DNA from 4 places in the Ruegeria sp. AF8 genome. Region 1 is predicted to be linked to each of the others. Evidence: riboswitches for the same ligand, from Rfam matches in the RefSeq annotation. Region 1 holds a riboswitch; each other region holds the start of a gene.
The links. A riboswitch is a leader RNA that binds a small molecule or an ion and turns the genes downstream of it on or off. The one in region 1 is predicted to bind cobalamin.

Region 1 (4,170 bases):
TCCCGCTGATCGTGCCGGAAGTGAACCCGCAGGCGATCCACGACTACAAGAACAAGAACATCATCGCCAACCCCAACTGCTCGACCGCGCAGATGGTTGTCGCGCTGAAGCCGCTGCATGACCGCGCCAGGATCAAGCGCGTCGTGGTTTCGACCTATCAGTCGGTTTCCGGTGCCGGCAAAGAGGGGATGGACGAGCTGTGGGATCAGACCAAGGCCGTCTACAACCCGATCAACGAAGTTGAGCCGAAGAAGTTCCAGAAGCAGATCGCCTTCAACGTCATTCCGCATATCGACGTCTTCATGGAAGACGGTTCGACCAAGGAAGAGTGGAAGATGGTGGCCGAGACCAAGAAGATCGTGGACCCCAAGATCAAGGTCACCGCGACCTGTGTGCGGGTGCCGGTGTTCGTCGGCCATTCCGAGGCCGTGAACATCGAGTTCGAAGAGTTTCTGGACGAGGACGAGGCCCGCGACATCCTGCGCGAGGCGCCGGGCATCATGGTGATCGACAAGCGCGAGGCCGGTGGCTACGTCACGCCGGTGGAATGCGTCGGCGATTTCGCTACCTTCATCAGCCGCATCCGTCAGGATTCGACCATCGAGAACGGCCTGAACCTGTGGTGCGTCAGCGACAACCTGCGCAAGGGCGCGGCCCTGAACGCGGTGCAGATCGCCGAGCTTCTGGGCCGGGAAGTACTGAAAAAGGGTTGAAACCGGTTGGATGTGGAATTGCAGAAGGCGATACAATGTGTCGCCTTCTTTGCTATTGTTTACAGCCCGAAAAACCCACCGCTTCGAATCGATATGCTGGCCCACGTATAGCCAAAGAAGTTTGCAAAGATGATCCAGGCGAACCTCGGGTACCTTTTGTAGAAAATAATCGCTATGAACATGCCGCCGAATACGACGACGTGATACAGAAACGCGAACAGCAGCGCGGGCAGGAAATTCGATGCTGTTTCCGGGGTAAAGCTGGGATCGTTTATTGTTTTCGCCGCCAACCGCATGGCGAACCCTGTGACAACACAAATTGCACCTGAAACGATCCTATAGGTTGCGGTTATCCCCGGCTTGGTCCGACCTCTGTTTTGCCTTGTTCTTTCGACGTTCGCGTCCGAAACACGCGTGCCTTCAACGGCATGGCCATAACTATGACGAGCCATAACAAATCCCTCTTAAACAATCACAGGAAGAAATGCTAACGCGCGCCACAATGGCGCACAAGTTCTTGCCTCGACTGAAGCGGATCGAACCGTCCAAACTGGAGGAGCCTGTCAAGCGGCGTACGCAAGGCCAGGGAAAACGCGCCTCTTTTTCGTTGACTGCCCTGCATGGGTGTCTAGTGTCCGCCCACCTTTCGGTGCCCGCCTGTCGGGAGAATCGGGAACGCGGTGCAAACCCGCGACGTGCCCAACGCTGTAAGGGGGACTGTGCGGACATGAACCACTGGCCTTGGCCGGGAAGGGGTTCGCACGGGATGATCCCGAGTCAGAAGACCGGCCGAGAGGGATGGCGCGGTCCGCGTGGACGGCGGGCGGCGCGGGACCATCCAAGGGGACTCCGATGGCCACCATTCCAGAACCGGCGCTGCTGGCGCCCGATGCCTTTAACAAGGCGAGCCGCGAAGCGGTTTATCGTACTATCCTGACCCGCCGCGACACCCGAGGTGATTTCCTGCCTGACCCAATACCCGAGGACCGGCTGAGTCGTGTCCTGTTGGCGGCGCATCATGCGCCGTCTGTGGGTTACATGCAGCCCTGGGATTTCCTGATCCTGCGCGACCGCGGCACCCGAAAGCAGGTGCATGACCTTTTTGCCGAGGCCCATGCCGAGGCGGCGCTGATGTTCTCGGGCGAGCAGCGCGATACTTACCGAAAGCTGAAACTCGAAGGTATCCTTGAGGCGCCGTTCAACATCTGCATCACTTGCGACCGCAGCCGTGCCGGGCCGGTGGTGATCGGCCGCACCCATATTCCGATGATGGACATGTTCTCGTCGGTCTGTGCCGTGCAGAACTTCTGGCTTGCGGCGCGGGCCGAGGGGCTGGGCGTCGGCTGGGTTTCAATTCTTGACAATGACGCGCTGAAAGAACTCCTGAACCTGCCCACGGATGTCATACCTGTCGCGTATCTTTGCGTCGGGCTTGTTCGAGGATTTCACGACAGGCCTGAGTTGGAAAAGGCCGGCTGGCGTCCGCGCCTCGCCGTCGCGAACCATGTACACCATGATCAATGGGGGCAGACCGGCACCGATGCGGGGCTGACCGAACGCCTGTGCGCAGATCAGGCGTCGATTGCGGACGGGACATTTTTGTCACAACGGCTGGACTGACCGCAAAGGCATGTTCGGGCACCGGTGTACGGTGCCCGGAAAACTTCGTTCCCTGATATCTCAGACAGGTACGAACTTGCCTGCCGCAGGATCGTAGCACTGCAGCCCACCCGCGCCGATATCGGTCCACAGGCCGTGAATGCTAAGGCTTTTCTCCTGGACGGCAGAGGCCACGAACGGGAAGGTCATCAGATTTTCCAGCGACGCCACCACCGCCTGCTTTTCGAACTGCCGGGCCTGTTCGGTGCTGTCCTTGAGATCCGCCACCAGATCGTATTTCGGTTTCAGGATATCCATCCAGCGGCCGACAAAGCTTTCCTTGGCCTCAAGCTGTGGGGCCTGCCCCTTGCACATGTCGATGCAGCCCTGAACGCCGCCGCATTGCGAATGCCCCAGCACGATCAGGTGCGCCACCTTGAGCGCGGTGACCGCATATTCGATCGCCGCACTGGTACCGTGATGGTCGCCATCCGGCGCATAGGGCGGCACCAGGTTGGCGATGTTGCGGTGGATGAAGAATTCGCCCTGATCGGCCCCGAAGATCGAAGTGACATGCACCCGGCTGTCGCAACAGGAAATCACCATGGCGCGCGGATGCTGGCCTTCGCTGGCCAGCGTGCGGTACCAGGCCTCGTTCTCGGCATAGGTGGTGGCCTTCCAGCCGTGGTAGCGCTTGGTCAGGTAATTTGGCAGAGGTTTAGCGAATTCCATTCCTTTGATCCCCGAAGATTTCCGTGCTGCAGGGTGATCTAATCCGAATTGAAACAAAATTCGAGACATTATCTGCCTCCCCGGAAACCATTTGCGAACTACTGTGGCCTCAGGATGCCGTCGTGCCGTGGGGGTGCGAAATGATTGGGGTGAACGTGGTGGAAAAAGTGATCACACTCGTTCAGAGGGAGTCCGTGCGTCTGGATCCAGACCCTCTGGGCAATCTTTATGATCAACTGGGCGACTCGGGTGCCGAGGACGTGCTGTGCCGGGCCATCGAGGAGCTGGCCCTGCGTCTGTCGGGTTGTGAACGGATGTGGCGGCAGCGTGACTGGCCGGGTCTGCGCAGGGCCGCGCGTTCATTGGTGGCAATTGCCGAACAGGTCGGCATGACCGCGCTGGTCCGGGTCGCCGGCGATGTCACCGAAGCGGTGGATGCGGACGATCAGGTCGCCGCCAGCGCCACGCTGTTCCGGCTCATCCGGGTTGGAGAGCGGTCATTGACCGCGGTTTGGGATCAACGGAACCTTTCCGTCTGAAATGGCTTGCAGGTGGATCGGCGCGGAGTAGTCTGGGCCACGATTCAACGATGCGAGCCGCTCATGACCCTGTCCTTTGCCCCGCCTTCCGACGATGCCCTGCACCTGCATGTGATCGCACAGTCCGAGCTGGACACCTGGCTGGAGGCGCAGGACACCGAGATCCGCAGATGGGTCGCATCCAACGGCTTCACCGGGGCGTTGGGGCAGACGCTTCTGGTTCCGGGCGGCGAGGGCGCGGTCCGGTTCGTGCTGGCCGGATACGGCGACGCGGCCAAGCGGGCGCGCAAGCGTTTCCCGCTGGCCGCCGCCGCAGAAAAACTGCCCAAGGGCGACTATCGCATCGTATCGGGCCTCAAGAAAGAGGAGGCGGCCAACGAGGCGCTGGGATGGCTGCTGACCGGATATGCCTTTGACCGTTATAAGTCGCAATCTCCGGCCGGGGCCCTGCTGGTCGCGCCCGACGGTATCGACGCCCGCCGGATTGAGGCGATCGCGAATGCCGAAACCCTGATCCGCGATCTGATCAACACACCGGCATCGGATATGGGGCCGGAACATCTGCAGACGGCAGTCGAGGCGCTGGC
Region 2 (4,170 bases), on a different contig from region 1:
GCGCCAGGGCGTCTTCGGCGATTTCCGCGCCTTCGGAAGTGGCAATCCGGCGTAGCAGCCCGATCATCACTTCCGGTTCGATCCGACGCAGATCGAACCGCTGACAGCGGGACAGAACGGTGACCGGGACCTTGCGAATCTCGGTGGTGGCGAAGATGAACTTTACATGTTCGGGCGGTTCTTCCAGCGTCTTGAGCAGCGCGTTGAAGGCGCTGGTCGACAGCATGTGAACCTCGTCGATGATGTAAATCTTGTAGCGCGCGCTGGCGGCGCGGTAGCGGACGCTGTCGATGATCTCGCGGATATCGTTCACACCGGTGCGGCTGGCGGCATCCATTTCCATCACATCGACATGGCGGCCTTCCATGATGGCGACGCAATGTTCGCACTTGCCGCAAGGGTCGGTGGTCGGCCCGCCATTTCCATCCGAACCGATGCAATTCATGCCTTTGGCGATGATCCGCGCGGTCGTGGTTTTTCCTGTCCCCCGGATACCGGTCATGATGAATGCCTGCGCGATCCGGTCCGCTTCGAACGCGTTTTTCAGCGTGCGCACCATCGCATCCTGACCGACCAGATCGGCAAAGGTTTCAGGGCGATATTTGCGGGCAAGGACCTGATAGGGGGCGGGTGCGGTGTCGGTCATGTCTGCTCTGCCGGATTCGTCTTGAAAACGCAGCGTAGTGCGCCGCGATGCCCACGTCCACAGCGGCCGCATCGATTTTGGTTTGGATTGCAGACAAGCCGGGGTAAAACACCTGAGTATCGATTGGGAATTCCGGATCTGAGTGCGCTGGTTGTGGGGGGGGAACTGATCGTGTCGCAACTGGTGATCTATGGCCTGCAGGTGGGCGGGGGAACTCTGGCAATTTGCCAGATGCCGGGCCGGGGCGGAACCTATGTTGACGATCTTGATACGATTGCCGACTGGAAACCGGGCCTTGCGATCTCGATGACAACCGAAGTCGAGATGATTCAGGATGGGGCGCGTCATTTCGGATTGGACATTCAGGGCCGGGCCTGCCGGTGGTCGCATCTGCCGGTCGAGGATTTCGGGATACCGTCCCGCAGCATCGAGGAGAAATGGGCTGTGGCCAGCGCGTCGGCCCGACAGGCTCTGGCTGGTGGCGGACGGGTGCTAATCCATTGCCGTGGCGGCTGCGGGCGATCAGGGATGGCGGCGCTGAGACTGATGGTGGAATGTGGCGAAAAGCCGGCAGATGCGCTGACGCGCTTGCGCGCAATTCGCCCCTGCGCGGTGGAAACCGAGCCACAAATGGATTGGGCGCTGAAAGGGCAAAGGGTGTCGCACCGGCCCTGAGGCCGGCTTGCGGTTCCAACTGCGGCCTTGGCTATCCGGTTACAAAGCTGCGTGGTGCGGCGCCTCTGACGTTCTGCGTTGGACGGGAAGCGCCTCCAAAAGCGCGCAGGGCATCGTTTTGACCCAACCCGAAGGAAAGGCGGTCGCAGTCGGGTTCAAAAGCGCATCCGCGATCCGGTTCAGCCGCTCGACATCGGCGTCAGCATCGACACCGCAGAAAATTCGGATGCGGGTGTGATCGGCGCGAAAACTGGCGTCGCACCCGGCGGCGCAATGTCCAAGTTCGCATTTTCCGTCGATTTCGAAGGTGTCTTCGGTGACGGATTTTGACGCCGATATCGCCTGCGTCAGCTTTGTCGCCATCTGCGCCAATGCGGGGCAGGGTTCCCCGGTTTTCTGACACAGGGTTGCCGTGAACAGGTGGTTGTCGGTTTTCCAGATCATATTGCGCCCTCCGCGCCGTGGACGAGGGCGATGGACGGGATAGACAGCGGGCTGCCGTCAAACCCAGCCCGGACACCCCGCCCGAATTCGAGTTTCAGTTCCGATGGCAGGTCTCCTGACTTGCGGGTTGTCGCTTGGCCGACCTTCCCGGCCCATGGGCCAGTGGTGTTTCGGCTGTGCTCTCCGCCTACAGTTGCGGGGGCAGTCGCGGCTTGGGTTCGAAATTGAACCGCACCGTGTTCCCTTTTCATCCCGGCCGTGCTCACGACCGGAAACCATCGCTCAATCGCTAGCGGGCGGGCGGGACCGGGTCAAGGAGATTTCCATTTCGCAAGCGCCCTTGCTGCGTCGCGCCGGGGATCTTTGCGCGGGGAGCCCGGCGACGGGTGCAGTCGGCCCGGCAAGGCACGCAGGATATCCGATGACTGCCTTGCCCGCGCCAGTTGCCATCCGCCCTGAAGCAAAACGAAAAGCGTATCTGCCGCAACGCCGGGCTCTGCCACGCCAAGCCGCTTTGCGTGATGCGCAACTTCGGAAATCCAGCCTTCGTACAGATGATAAGCGTGGTTGCGGAACCTTGTATTGTCGGGCCCTTCGAACAGGGTGGCCGAGATGGGACAGGTGTTCCACTGCCCCGATTTGTCAAAAAGTTTCGCGATTTTGTGGCACAGGGTTTCGGCGCCGGACTCGAAACTTTCCGCCGGTTCAAAAGAATCGGCGATAAGCCCGAGCATCGCGTCAGACGCCCATGTCGCCGCCGCAAGCGCCAGGTCGGCCTTTCCATTCGGGAAATGGTGGTAAAGTGAACCCTTTGGCGCATCAGCCGCCATCAGAACCTCGGACAGGCCGACACCGTGATAACCCGACCGCTGGAACAGGTTGGCGGCGGCGCGTATCAGACGTTCTTTTGTCGGCAAGGGACGTACGGTCATTTGCGGGGATTATTGACATCATTGGACCGATTGGTCCAGAGGGGGATGTGTAGACCGATTGGTCTAGATCATCGAGGAATGGCGCTATGTTGGATGCTCAGGATGCGGTACTGGTCGAGGAATTTCAGTTCCGCTCGGGAACGCGCATGCTGGCCGCCCGCCTCTATCGCACGACAGAGGCGCCTTCGGTTGCCGTTGTGATCAACGGCGCGACAGGCGTTCCAAAAGACTATTACCGGCATTTCGCCAGATGGCTGGCCGGAGAACACGGCATGGCCTGCCTGACTTACGACTATCGGGATTTCGGCAATTCCAAGGTTGGCCGCCTGAAAAAATCCACGACGTCGATGGCCGATTGGGCGCTGGTCGACATGCCGGCGGCCACGGCCGAAATGCGGCAACGGTTTCCGGATGCGAAACTGTGGGTCATCGGGCATTCGGTTGGCGGGATGCTGGGCCCGTTGCAGCCGGGAATTGAACAGATCGACCGGATGATCTGTGTCTGTTCTGGGCTGGTTCAGCACCGCGATCATCCCTGGCCGTATCAGGCGCTCGCCCGACTGTTCTGGTTCGGACACGTTCCTCTGCTCGTCAAGAGTTTGGGTTATCTGCCGGGACGTCTGACGGGCTTTGGCTCCGATCTGCCTCCGCAGGTGTATTGGCAATGGCGAAAGTGGTGCACGTCCGCGCATAGTTACCTGCCCGAAACCGGAAAGACGCTGCCGAGACCGGACTGGGAAAGAAGTGGCGCCTCGGTCGATTTAATCGCATTTTCCGACGATCACGTGATCCCGCCGAAATGCGTATGGCGACTGGCGGAGGTCTACGGGAACAGGTCACGCCGGCGCATATTGACCCCGCAGGAATTCGGATTGACGAACGTCGGGCATCTGGGGGCGTTCGCACGCAGAAATGCCGCAGTCTGGCCCGCGCTCATCTCGGGTTAGGCCGAACCGGTTTGCAGGTGATTTTCGGATAGTGAGAGGTTGGACATCGACCCAAGCGGGACTCGTTGTGGCTGCTTCCTTCCGGACCTGACCAGGTTGGCGAGGCGCTCGCCCGCGCCAACCTCTCGCCGGATGATATAGGTGAGATGCCGGGCAAAGACAACCCGTCACAGGGACAGGCGCAGGCACAGGAATCCGCCCGGATCGACGCCCAGCCGAACCGGTTCAAAGCCTGAAAGCTCTTCAAGATAGCGCAGGGCATCCGGGCCTGTTTTCAGAATCACCGAGGTTTCGTTCATCTCCGCGAACCGCCAGGGGTGCGCCGTCGCCTGCAATGGGTCGATTGGAAGGCGCCCCTCGACATAATCCTTCAAGATGCGCTGAATGCGCAGAGGCGGGATGTCGATGCCGCGCGCATCGCTCAGGGCAGAGAAATGACCGCCGCCATTGAACCGGTAGTTGTTGAGGGCCACGACAAATCTCTGGCGGTCACCGACGGGGCTGCCGTTCCAGACAAGGTCACGAA
Region 3 (4,170 bases), on a different contig from region 1:
TGCCTTTGGCCTGCGCCAGCGCCAGAACCTGCTGCAAACCGTAGGACCAATAGGGCACCCCGCCAATCAGGCGGATCAGGATGCCCTTGGCCCCTTCAAGCGTTTGTTCAACATAGGTGTCGACGGACAGAGGATGTTTCAGCGCGGCCAGATTGGCGAGACGCATTGTCGGCATGCGCCCCTCGGGGCCGCCCCCGCGATGCCAGCCCGCCGCGAAAGCGCCAAGGTCGCTGTCCGAAAAAGACAGCGCCACCAGATCCGCCGGGCTCTGGCCCAGATCGGTTGGGGTCTCGGTTTCCTCGAGCCCGTGGCTTTCGCGGAAGACGACGTGCATGGCTTACTCGGCGGCCTCGGCTACACCCACGAGGATATCGCGGATTGCGGCCGCTTTGATGTCGTCATGCTCGGCAATGACCACCAGACGCGAACGGCGCTCTTCGCCCGGTTTCCACGGACGGTCATACTGATGACGCACGCGGGCGCCGACAGCCTGCACCAGCAGGCGCATGGGTTTGCCCTGAACGGCAGCATAGCCTTTGACTCGGAGGATGTTTAGTTCATTGGCCAAACGTTCGATATTGGCGACCAATTGCGCCGGGTCGGTCTGTTCCGGAAGCTCGACGATGATGCTTTCAAAATCGTCATGTTCGTGATCATGGTGACCGTCGTGATGGCTTGGCCGCGCGTCCATGTCATCTTCGGCCGCGGCCTCAAGGCCCAGCACAACTCGGACGTCCACGACACCTTCGGCAACTTCGACGACGGGCAGTGGGCGCGGGACCTCGGCGGCGATGATTTCCTTGGCTTTGGCAACGCCTTCGGGACCCGCCAGATCGGGCTTGGTCAGCAGGATGATGTCGGCGCAGGAAATCTGATCCTCGAACACCTCGGACAGGGGCGTTTCGTGGTCGATTGAAGCGTCGGCCATACGCTGGGCATCCACCGCCTCGACGTTCGGAGCGAAACGACCGGCGGCCACCGCCTCGGCATCGGCCAGAGCGATCACGCCGTCCACGGTGATTTTTGAGCGGATATCGGGCCAATCGAAGGCCTTCAGCAGCGGCTTGGGCAGGGCGAGGCCGGAGGTTTCGATCAGAATGTGATCGGGGCGCGGCTCCAGCGCCATCAGCGCCTCTATGGTCGGAATGAAGTCATCAGCCACGGTGCAGCAGATGCAGCCATTGGCCAATTCCATGATGTTTTCCGCCGGGCAATCCGGGATAGCGCAGGATTTCAGGATATCGCCGTCGACACCGACATCGCCAAACTCGTTGACGACAACCGCCAGACGCTTGCCCTGCGGGTTCTGCATCAGGTGGCGCACCAGCGTGGTCTTGCCCGAGCCGAGAAAGCCGGTGATCACGGTGACGGGCAGTTTTTCGAGGTTGCTCATTTCTCAGGCTCCAATCGGGGGAATGCGCGAGGCGCAGTTTTTGCGGAAATGTTCCGGGCGCTCGCGCCATTTGACCAGACCGTCCTCGGTGGCCAGGTATTTGGTTGCGCCATCGACGATGATGCCGACATGATCGGTCTCGTTCAGGTTCTCATAGACAAAGGTCCAGCGTTCCGGCCCGCCACGCAACACGATCGAGCATCCCTGATCGCAATTCGACAGGCACTCGACCGGTTTCAGTTGTATTCCGTCGGGCAGAGCGGCATCGGTCAATGCCTTGTGCAACAAGGCGCCGGGGCGCTGGGCGTCATCCTCGACAGGCAGGCCGCGTCGGCAGGTGGTGCAGACCAGCAATTCGACTGGCGCAGGCTTGGTCACGTCTCATCCCCCCTTAAAGGTTTCTCGGGACGGGGCATCATCCGGGCCATGGCCCGACACCGGAACACCCCGTCCGGTCTTGTCTTCGGGCGTTGGCAGGTCTCCCGGCTTACGGATGTCAGGGATTGTCCCTGTCGGGTGTCCCGCCTTCCCGGCCTTTGGGCCAGTGGCTATGGGCACCCTCTCCGGTCACGGTCGCGGGGGCGGCTGCGTTTGACGGAAAACCGCTGACGCATTCCCTTTTCATCTGTCTGCACAGACACCAACAGCGCGGACATGCGGCAAGGGCAGGGGACTTGTCAAGCGCGCCGATGCCGATGTGAACGGGCAGAGGCGAAAAGCGACCCGCCCCGATCAGCCAGCGGCATCGGTGGTCGGTCTTTCGCGTGACCGGACCTTGAGCAGGCGGCGGGACAGGGGCCGCACATGTCCGGCACGGATCGGGCAATTCGGTTGCTCAAAGGGAATCGGTGGCCCCGCGCTCTGCCGCATCGGCCCTTACGTCCTGGCGTTTCGTAGGGATTGCCGGGCGGGAAACCGGAAGGCAGACGAATGGGCTCGGAACCTCAGGCGCTGACTGGGCCCCCGGTGCTGTTCACCGGGGGAGATTGTTGTTGGAGGATGCCCGGATCACCCGATCGGCGCATTGTCGCCATGCTTGATGGCAATCACGGCCGACCGTGGAGTGCCGCCATCCGGCCAGTTGCTGCCGGGATGCTGGATACCCACGAACATCGTGCGGCGGTCGCCGGACCAGGCAAGCCCGGTGACCTCGCAACCGTTCGGGCCGGTCATGAAGCGCGCGATCTCGCCCGTCACCGGATCACCCACCAGCATCTGGTTGTTGCCCATTCCGGCAAAGTCACCCTGATTGTCGTCATCGCCGTCCGTCTGAATCCAGACCATTCCGGTTGAATCGATGGCCATGCCGTCGGGCGAGTTGAACAGGTTGCCCGCGTTCACATTGGGCGATCCGGCATAGGCGTCGCTGTGTACCGTTGGATTGCCTGCCATCACATAGAGATCCCAACTGAACGTGTCGGCGGCGTGATCGTCTTGCGCGGGACGCCAGCGCACGATCTGACCATATTTGTTGGCGTCCCGCGGATTCGGGCCATTGGCCGATGTCTCGTCGCCACCGGCATTCGGCTTGACGCCCCGGTTCTTGTTGTTGGTCAGGCAGCAATAGGCCTCGATCGCCATCGGGTTCGTCGCCACCCATTCGGGACGGTCCATCGTGGTGCCGCCCACGGTCGAGGCCGCCATGCGGGTGAAAATGGCGATATCTGCAGCGCTCATGCCTGTGGTTTCCGGGGTCAGCGCCAGCCACTCGCCGGTCTCGTCGTCTTTGAATTTGGCAACATAGAGCGTGCCGTCGTCCAGCAGCCCATCAGTGGAGCCGCCGGGATAATAGGTGCCATTGGAAACAAAGCGATACAGGTACTCGCCCCGCTCATCATCGCCCATGTAGACGACGACGCGGCCATCGGGGGCCAAGACCACTTCGGCATTTTCATGCTTGAACCGGCCCAGACCTGTATGCTTGACCGGCGTGCTGTCCGGTCTGGTCGGGTCGATTTCGACGATCCAGCCCGCGCGGTGCGGCTCGTGCGGATTTTTCGATGTATCGAAGCGCGGATCGAACAATTCGTAGCCGTTCCAGCTTGCCGCCTTGATGCCATAGCGCCTGTAGCCGCTTTCGACTTCGGAACTGTAGTTGGCGGTTTCGTCGGATGATCCGAAATACCCGTTAAAATTCTCTTCGCAGGTCAGATATGTGCCCCAGGGCGTCTTGCCGGCACCGCAGTTGTTCATCGTGCCCAGCGCGGACGTTCCCGTCGGATCGGCCTTTGTCTTAAGCAGATCGTGGCCGGCGGCCGGGCCAACGATTTTCATCGGCGTGTTGTGATGAATACGGCGGTTGAACGGGCTGTCCCTGACCACGGTCCAGCCTTCGGGTCCCTCGGCGATTTCCATCACGGTCACGCCCTGAATATTCTGCAGTTTCAAAACGTCTTCGGCGCTGGCCGGTTTGCCCTCCTGCGCGGTCGGCAGGTTGATGTCTTCGTTCGGGTATTCGTGATTGATGGCAATCAGTTCGTGTCCCTGAAACGAGAAGGTTTCCATCCCGTCTGTGTTTTCGCCGAAGATCTTGTCCGAGTTCTCCAGCGGTCCGCCATCGGAGATGTCATAACCGTCAGCTTCCGCAAACAACGGATCGCCCCAACGCGCCAGGATTTTCCAGCTGTATCCCTCGGGCACATGAACGGTACCGTCGGTCTGCGCCGCGATCGGAGTGAAAGTAAAACGCGGAACCTGGGTCGCGGACGCCGCCGTGGAGTTCAGCAGACCGGCACCCATCGCCGCCGCGCCGGAACCGAAGGCAAGTACACCGCCCA
Region 4 (4,170 bases), on a different contig from region 1:
GCAAGCGACTTCACGCCGGTGTGACTATTTTGACGCCGATTCCGCGACGGATTGAAACTTTTCGTCCAGTTCCTGTGCGATGACCGTCAGCGCATCGCCGCCCTCATCCAGATAGGGCGCAAAGACGTGGCTGGGTGTCTTATAGGACAGCGTCGCACTGCCGTCCTCGTTTTCGGTCACATAGAAACGGATCGGTGCTTCGATCATGGCCGCGGTCGAAGTTTCCAGAACGCGGACCGCATAGTCGTTGTTGAAAGCGCCCATAACGCGATTGCCCGGAATGGTGATGCCGCGCGCCGCCGCCGCCTTGGTCGGCCCGGCCTGCGTCACAACGATCAGTCCGTTGTCCTTGATTGCCACCGCCGTGTCCTGGACCAGCTCGTCATAGGTCTTGTTCGTCGGATGCACCTGCCATCCTTCGCGGGGTTCGAGATCACCGGCCCATGCGGGCAAGGCGGCAAGGCTAAGGGCGGTCCACAGACGTTTCATCGTTCCGGCTCCGGTTCGTTGTCAGGCATGTGATGGCAGATTTTGCAAATATCCGGTGTCACAATCCCGTGTCCGGTCAACCATACAGTGCTTGCGTCGACACGGCGAAACCCGCAATAACGGCCCGACGCAGGAAAAGGCCCGCTCATGACCGCACAACGCATCCGTTTGCTGATCTGTTCCAGTTGTCTGGGCACACGCGACCGCGAGACCGAGCGGCAAGCCGTGAGTGCTGCACTGGACAAGGCGGGGATTGCGGATCGGGTCGAACTGACGGAGCACGCCTGTTTCAGTGCCTGCGAGCAACCGGTCGCAGTGGGTTTGCAGGGGCAGGGGTTGGCGTCATATGTCTTTTCCGGTCTCGATCTCGCACAGGATGCCGCCGATATTGCCGGAACCTGCCGGACCTATCTGGACAGTTCCCTGGGCTGGATCGAAGACGCCCGGCCCTGCGGGCGACTTCGCTTGTGTTTGCGGACCCGGATGCCCGCGCTTCAGTCGACCTGAACCGTCACCGAGGCGGTTACAGGCTCATCCTCCACGGTCAGTTGGCTGTGACTGTTGGTGTTGAGCGACACTTTGACCTCGACCTCGCCCTTGGGCAGTTCGCCAATGTGCATCCACTCGCCATAGAGGCGGGCCAGCTTCACGCCGTTGACATAGACATGCGCATGGCCTTCGCCGGGAATATCCTCAAGCGAGGCGTTTTCCGGCGAAAAGCGGAAGTTTTTCGGCATGACATGCAGGTTCCAGCCGGCCATCGGATCTTTGATCAGTTTCACATCGAGGCCCGGGGCATCTGCACCGGCAGGCAGGTTGATGGCCGCGCCATGATCATGGGATTGGGCGCTGCCGTGTTGAGCGGGGTCGCCATGGTCGTGACCATCGAACGTGACTCCATAAGCCGCCGCCGTGACGAAACCGGCGCCGCCACCAAAGATCAGACCTATACCGAAGAGAGCAAGAGAACGGAACATGTGTTTCCTTTTGTCATGAATGTTCCCGCCAGGCACGATGGCCCGGTGGGATGTTTCATTAATCGCTTACGCGTTGGCTTCGGCGCGTTTGCCTTCGGCTTGCCAGAAGTATCCCGCGAATGTCCCCACAAGCACCCAGGCCGCCATGCCGACGCCAAATGCGCGGGCTGCAAACAGGGCGCCCAGTTCGGTTGGGACCGGGCCGGTGAAACTGTCGGGCTCGGCTACGCCAATCAGGTGCGGCGCCAGCAGCAACGCAGCGGCGATCAGGTAGCTGACGACATTTCCGCCAAACGCAATCAGCCACATTGCGACTCCGGTGGCGGCAACGGTACCCGTCCACCAAATTTGGCGGGCAGTGATATCCGTATAAGCCACACCCGGAACTTCGGGAGCCAGGGTCAGCCCCGGCGCAAAGTGGAAGGTGATGAAACCCGCCAGCCCCCACAAAATGCCGGTTCGGGCGTTGACCTCGTGTCCCATGCGTTCGGCAACCGACATCAGAGCCACAACGACCAGGGCGTAGCCCGTATAGGTCAGCATGGCGAAGATGATGCTCAGCCCATCGCGCATCAGATCGAAACCGGGCAATTCCGGTTGTGCCGAAACGGCGTCGGCACCGAAATGCACCAGTTCACCGGACTCGTAGAGTTCGGCATGAAGCAGGACGGGCTGCACAAAAACAAGCTGCAGCAGGGCGGCAATCAGCCCTGCTGCAGCACCAGCGAACAACGCGCTGGTCAGAATGCGACTGAACATGGGTCAGTGGCAGGGAAAGCCAGTTGCGTGGCGCACGTCATGAGCGGCGTCGTGCAGGGCGGATGCCTGTACATGGCCGGTCAGGGTGATAATCCCCAGACCCAGAACAACAGCAAACAGAGCCGGAAGGAAGGCCGAACCGGAAGCAGATGCCTTGAGCGTTTTGGTCGTCATTTTAGTCCTCCTGAGCCGCCGCACCCGACGGCCGGTGTTTCGTTTCATGCCTGGCAGGTCTCCTGGCTTGCGGGTCAGCGCCTCTGTTCGCCTTCCCCCCGGACAAATCCGGGAGTGGCTGGTTGAACAGAGGCTCACCGCTTACAGTCGCGGGGGCGGCTTTGGCTTTGACCACAGCTGTGGCCGCACCAAATTCCCTCTTGGCACCGGAACGCTCCGGCAGGACCAGACTCTTTCATTTAGCCGTTATGCAACGGATGGCGCAATTCTCAATTGCGACCATTTTTTTCATTTTCGCGCTTCCGCAGCAAATAGATGTCCATGATCCAGCCGTGATCGGCCCGCGCGGTTGCGCGGGTTTCCAGAATCTCGTCCGCGACTTCGGCCAGCGGGCCGCTGATCAGAAGCTCTTCCTTCATGCCGACATAAGCGCCCCACCAGATATCGAAATTCTTCATCTCGAGGCATTGGAACGAGCATTCGCCATCCAGCATGACCGCGACCTTACCGGCGCCGTCCGGCCAGCCTTCTTCACGGATGCGGCGGCCGGTGGTGACAATGTAGGGCGCGCCGATATCGTTGACCGGAATGGCATGCGCCGCCGTCAGCGCCTGCAGTGCGGTGATGCCGGGAATCACCCGCGTGGCCGGTTGCGGTTTCAGCCGTGAGGCGATTCGCAGCGAGCTGTCATACAGTGACGGATCGCCCCAGATCAGCAGCGCCACATGGCGGGCATCGGGGTGGGCGGCAATCGCCTCGTGCCAGCGCAGGGCAATGGCGTCGTGCCATTCGTCCACGCCGCGCAGATATCCCTCATCGGTGCGCCGTTTGGGGATGTCGAAATAGGCAATTCGTGGCTGCGTATTGGTGATCTGTGTGATGATCTTTTCGCGCAGTCCGGCGAGGTCGGCCTTGTTCTCGCCCTTGCGGGGAATGAGGATCAGATCCGCCGCCCGGATCGCCTGTGCGCCTTGAAAGGTGACATGATAGGGGTTGCCAGTACCGATGCCGATCAGGTTCAGTTCATACATCCCCGAACTCCGCCAATGGGCCATACAGAATCAGGGCCGGGGCGGTGCCGATTTCTGCCGACAGTTTGTTGGCCAGCCCGCCTATCGTCGAGCGGTGCAGGGTTTGTTCGGGAGTCGAGACCGATTCCGCCATCAGCGCCGGGGTGTCCAATGGCAGGCCATGAGCGTTCAGCGCCTCGACCAGCAGCGGAAAGGTGCGCTTGCCCATGAAAACGACGCTGGTGGCGCCGGGATCGGCCAGCGCGGGCAGGTTCAAATCCTGGGGCAGCTTGCCGCTGACATCGTGTCCGGTGACGAACTGCACCCGCCGCGCGGTCAGCCGCCGGGTCAGCGGAATGCCCGCTGCCGCCGCCGCGGCAACCGCCGAGGGGATGCCGGGGATGATCTCGTACTCGATCCCGGCGTCGCGCAGGGCGAGCAGTTCTTCCTCGAGCCGTCCGAACAGGCCACCATCGCCCGATTTCAGCCGCACCACGCGCTGTCCGGTCCGGGCATAATCCACCAGCAAGCGGCTGACATGATCCTGTTTGGGCGATGGGCGGCCCGCGCGTTTGCCCACACCGACCAGATCGGCGTCTTCGCGTGCATGGGTCAAGATCGGGCCGCTGCTCAGATCATCAAAAAGCACCGCGTCGGCCTTGCCCAGACGATCCACTGCCTTGAGCGTCAAAAGCTCCGGATCGCCGGGGCCGGAACCGATGAAAGAGACAAATCCGCTCATGCCGAGGCCTCCGCGATCA

Region 2: another riboswitch for cobalamin. It lies ahead of ACR0AO_RS08635 (hypothetical protein); the one in region 1 lies ahead of bluB (5,6-dimethylbenzimidazole synthase).
Region 3: another riboswitch for cobalamin. It lies ahead of ACR0AO_RS18600 (DUF1636 family protein); the one in region 1 lies ahead of bluB (5,6-dimethylbenzimidazole synthase).
Region 4: another riboswitch for cobalamin. It lies ahead of ACR0AO_RS18670 (CbtB domain-containing protein); the one in region 1 lies ahead of bluB (5,6-dimethylbenzimidazole synthase).

Annotation. Positions count from the first base shown of each region.
Region 1 is NZ_JBQFYW010000004.1:264,407-268,576, reverse strand. Features, by position in the region: gene ACR0AO_RS10190 (aspartate-semialdehyde dehydrogenase) at 1-713, shown strand, start outside; gene ACR0AO_RS10185 (hypothetical protein) at 773-1,165, opposite strand; cobalamin riboswitch at 1,344-1,521, shown strand; gene bluB (5,6-dimethylbenzimidazole synthase) at 1,566-2,333, shown strand; gene ACR0AO_RS10175 (carbonic anhydrase) at 2,394-3,044, opposite strand; gene ACR0AO_RS10170 (hypothetical protein) at 3,194-3,583, shown strand; gene ACR0AO_RS10165 (leucyl aminopeptidase family protein) at 3,647-4,170, shown strand, end outside.
Region 2 is NZ_JBQFYW010000003.1:280,733-284,902, forward strand. Features, by position in the region: gene ACR0AO_RS08625 (DNA polymerase III subunit gamma/tau) at 1-646, opposite strand, end outside; gene ACR0AO_RS08630 (protein-tyrosine phosphatase family protein) at 878-1,321, shown strand; gene ACR0AO_RS08635 (hypothetical protein) at 1,361-1,765, opposite strand; cobalamin riboswitch at 1,854-2,060, opposite strand; gene ACR0AO_RS08640 (TetR/AcrR family transcriptional regulator) at 2,077-2,697, opposite strand; gene ACR0AO_RS08645 (alpha/beta hydrolase family protein) at 2,784-3,644, shown strand; RNA gene ffs (signal recognition particle sRNA small type) at 3,674-3,772, opposite strand; gene ACR0AO_RS08655 (bifunctional 2',3'-cyclic-nucleotide 2'-phosphodiesterase/3'-nucleotidase) at 3,812-4,170, opposite strand, start outside.
Region 3 is NZ_JBQFYW010000014.1:37,290-41,459, reverse strand. Features, by position in the region: gene cobN (cobaltochelatase subunit CobN) at 1-334, opposite strand, end outside; gene cobW (cobalamin biosynthesis protein CobW) at 338-1,393, opposite strand; gene ACR0AO_RS18600 (DUF1636 family protein) at 1,397-1,771, opposite strand; cobalamin riboswitch at 1,849-2,054, opposite strand; gene ACR0AO_RS18595 (PhoX family protein) at 2,402-4,170, opposite strand, start outside.
Region 4 is NZ_JBQFYW010000014.1:52,021-56,190, reverse strand. Features, by position in the region: gene ACR0AO_RS18690 (DUF302 domain-containing protein) at 25-489, opposite strand; gene ACR0AO_RS18685 (DUF1636 family protein) at 637-996, shown strand; gene ACR0AO_RS18680 (hypothetical protein) at 984-1,466, opposite strand; gene ACR0AO_RS18675 (CbtA family protein) at 1,533-2,225, opposite strand; gene ACR0AO_RS18670 (CbtB domain-containing protein) at 2,229-2,399, opposite strand; cobalamin riboswitch at 2,435-2,644, opposite strand; gene cobF (precorrin-6A synthase (deacetylating)) at 2,669-3,430, opposite strand; gene cobA (uroporphyrinogen-III C-methyltransferase) at 3,423-4,151, opposite strand; gene ACR0AO_RS18655 (cobyrinic acid a,c-diamide synthase CobB) at 4,148-4,170, opposite strand, start outside.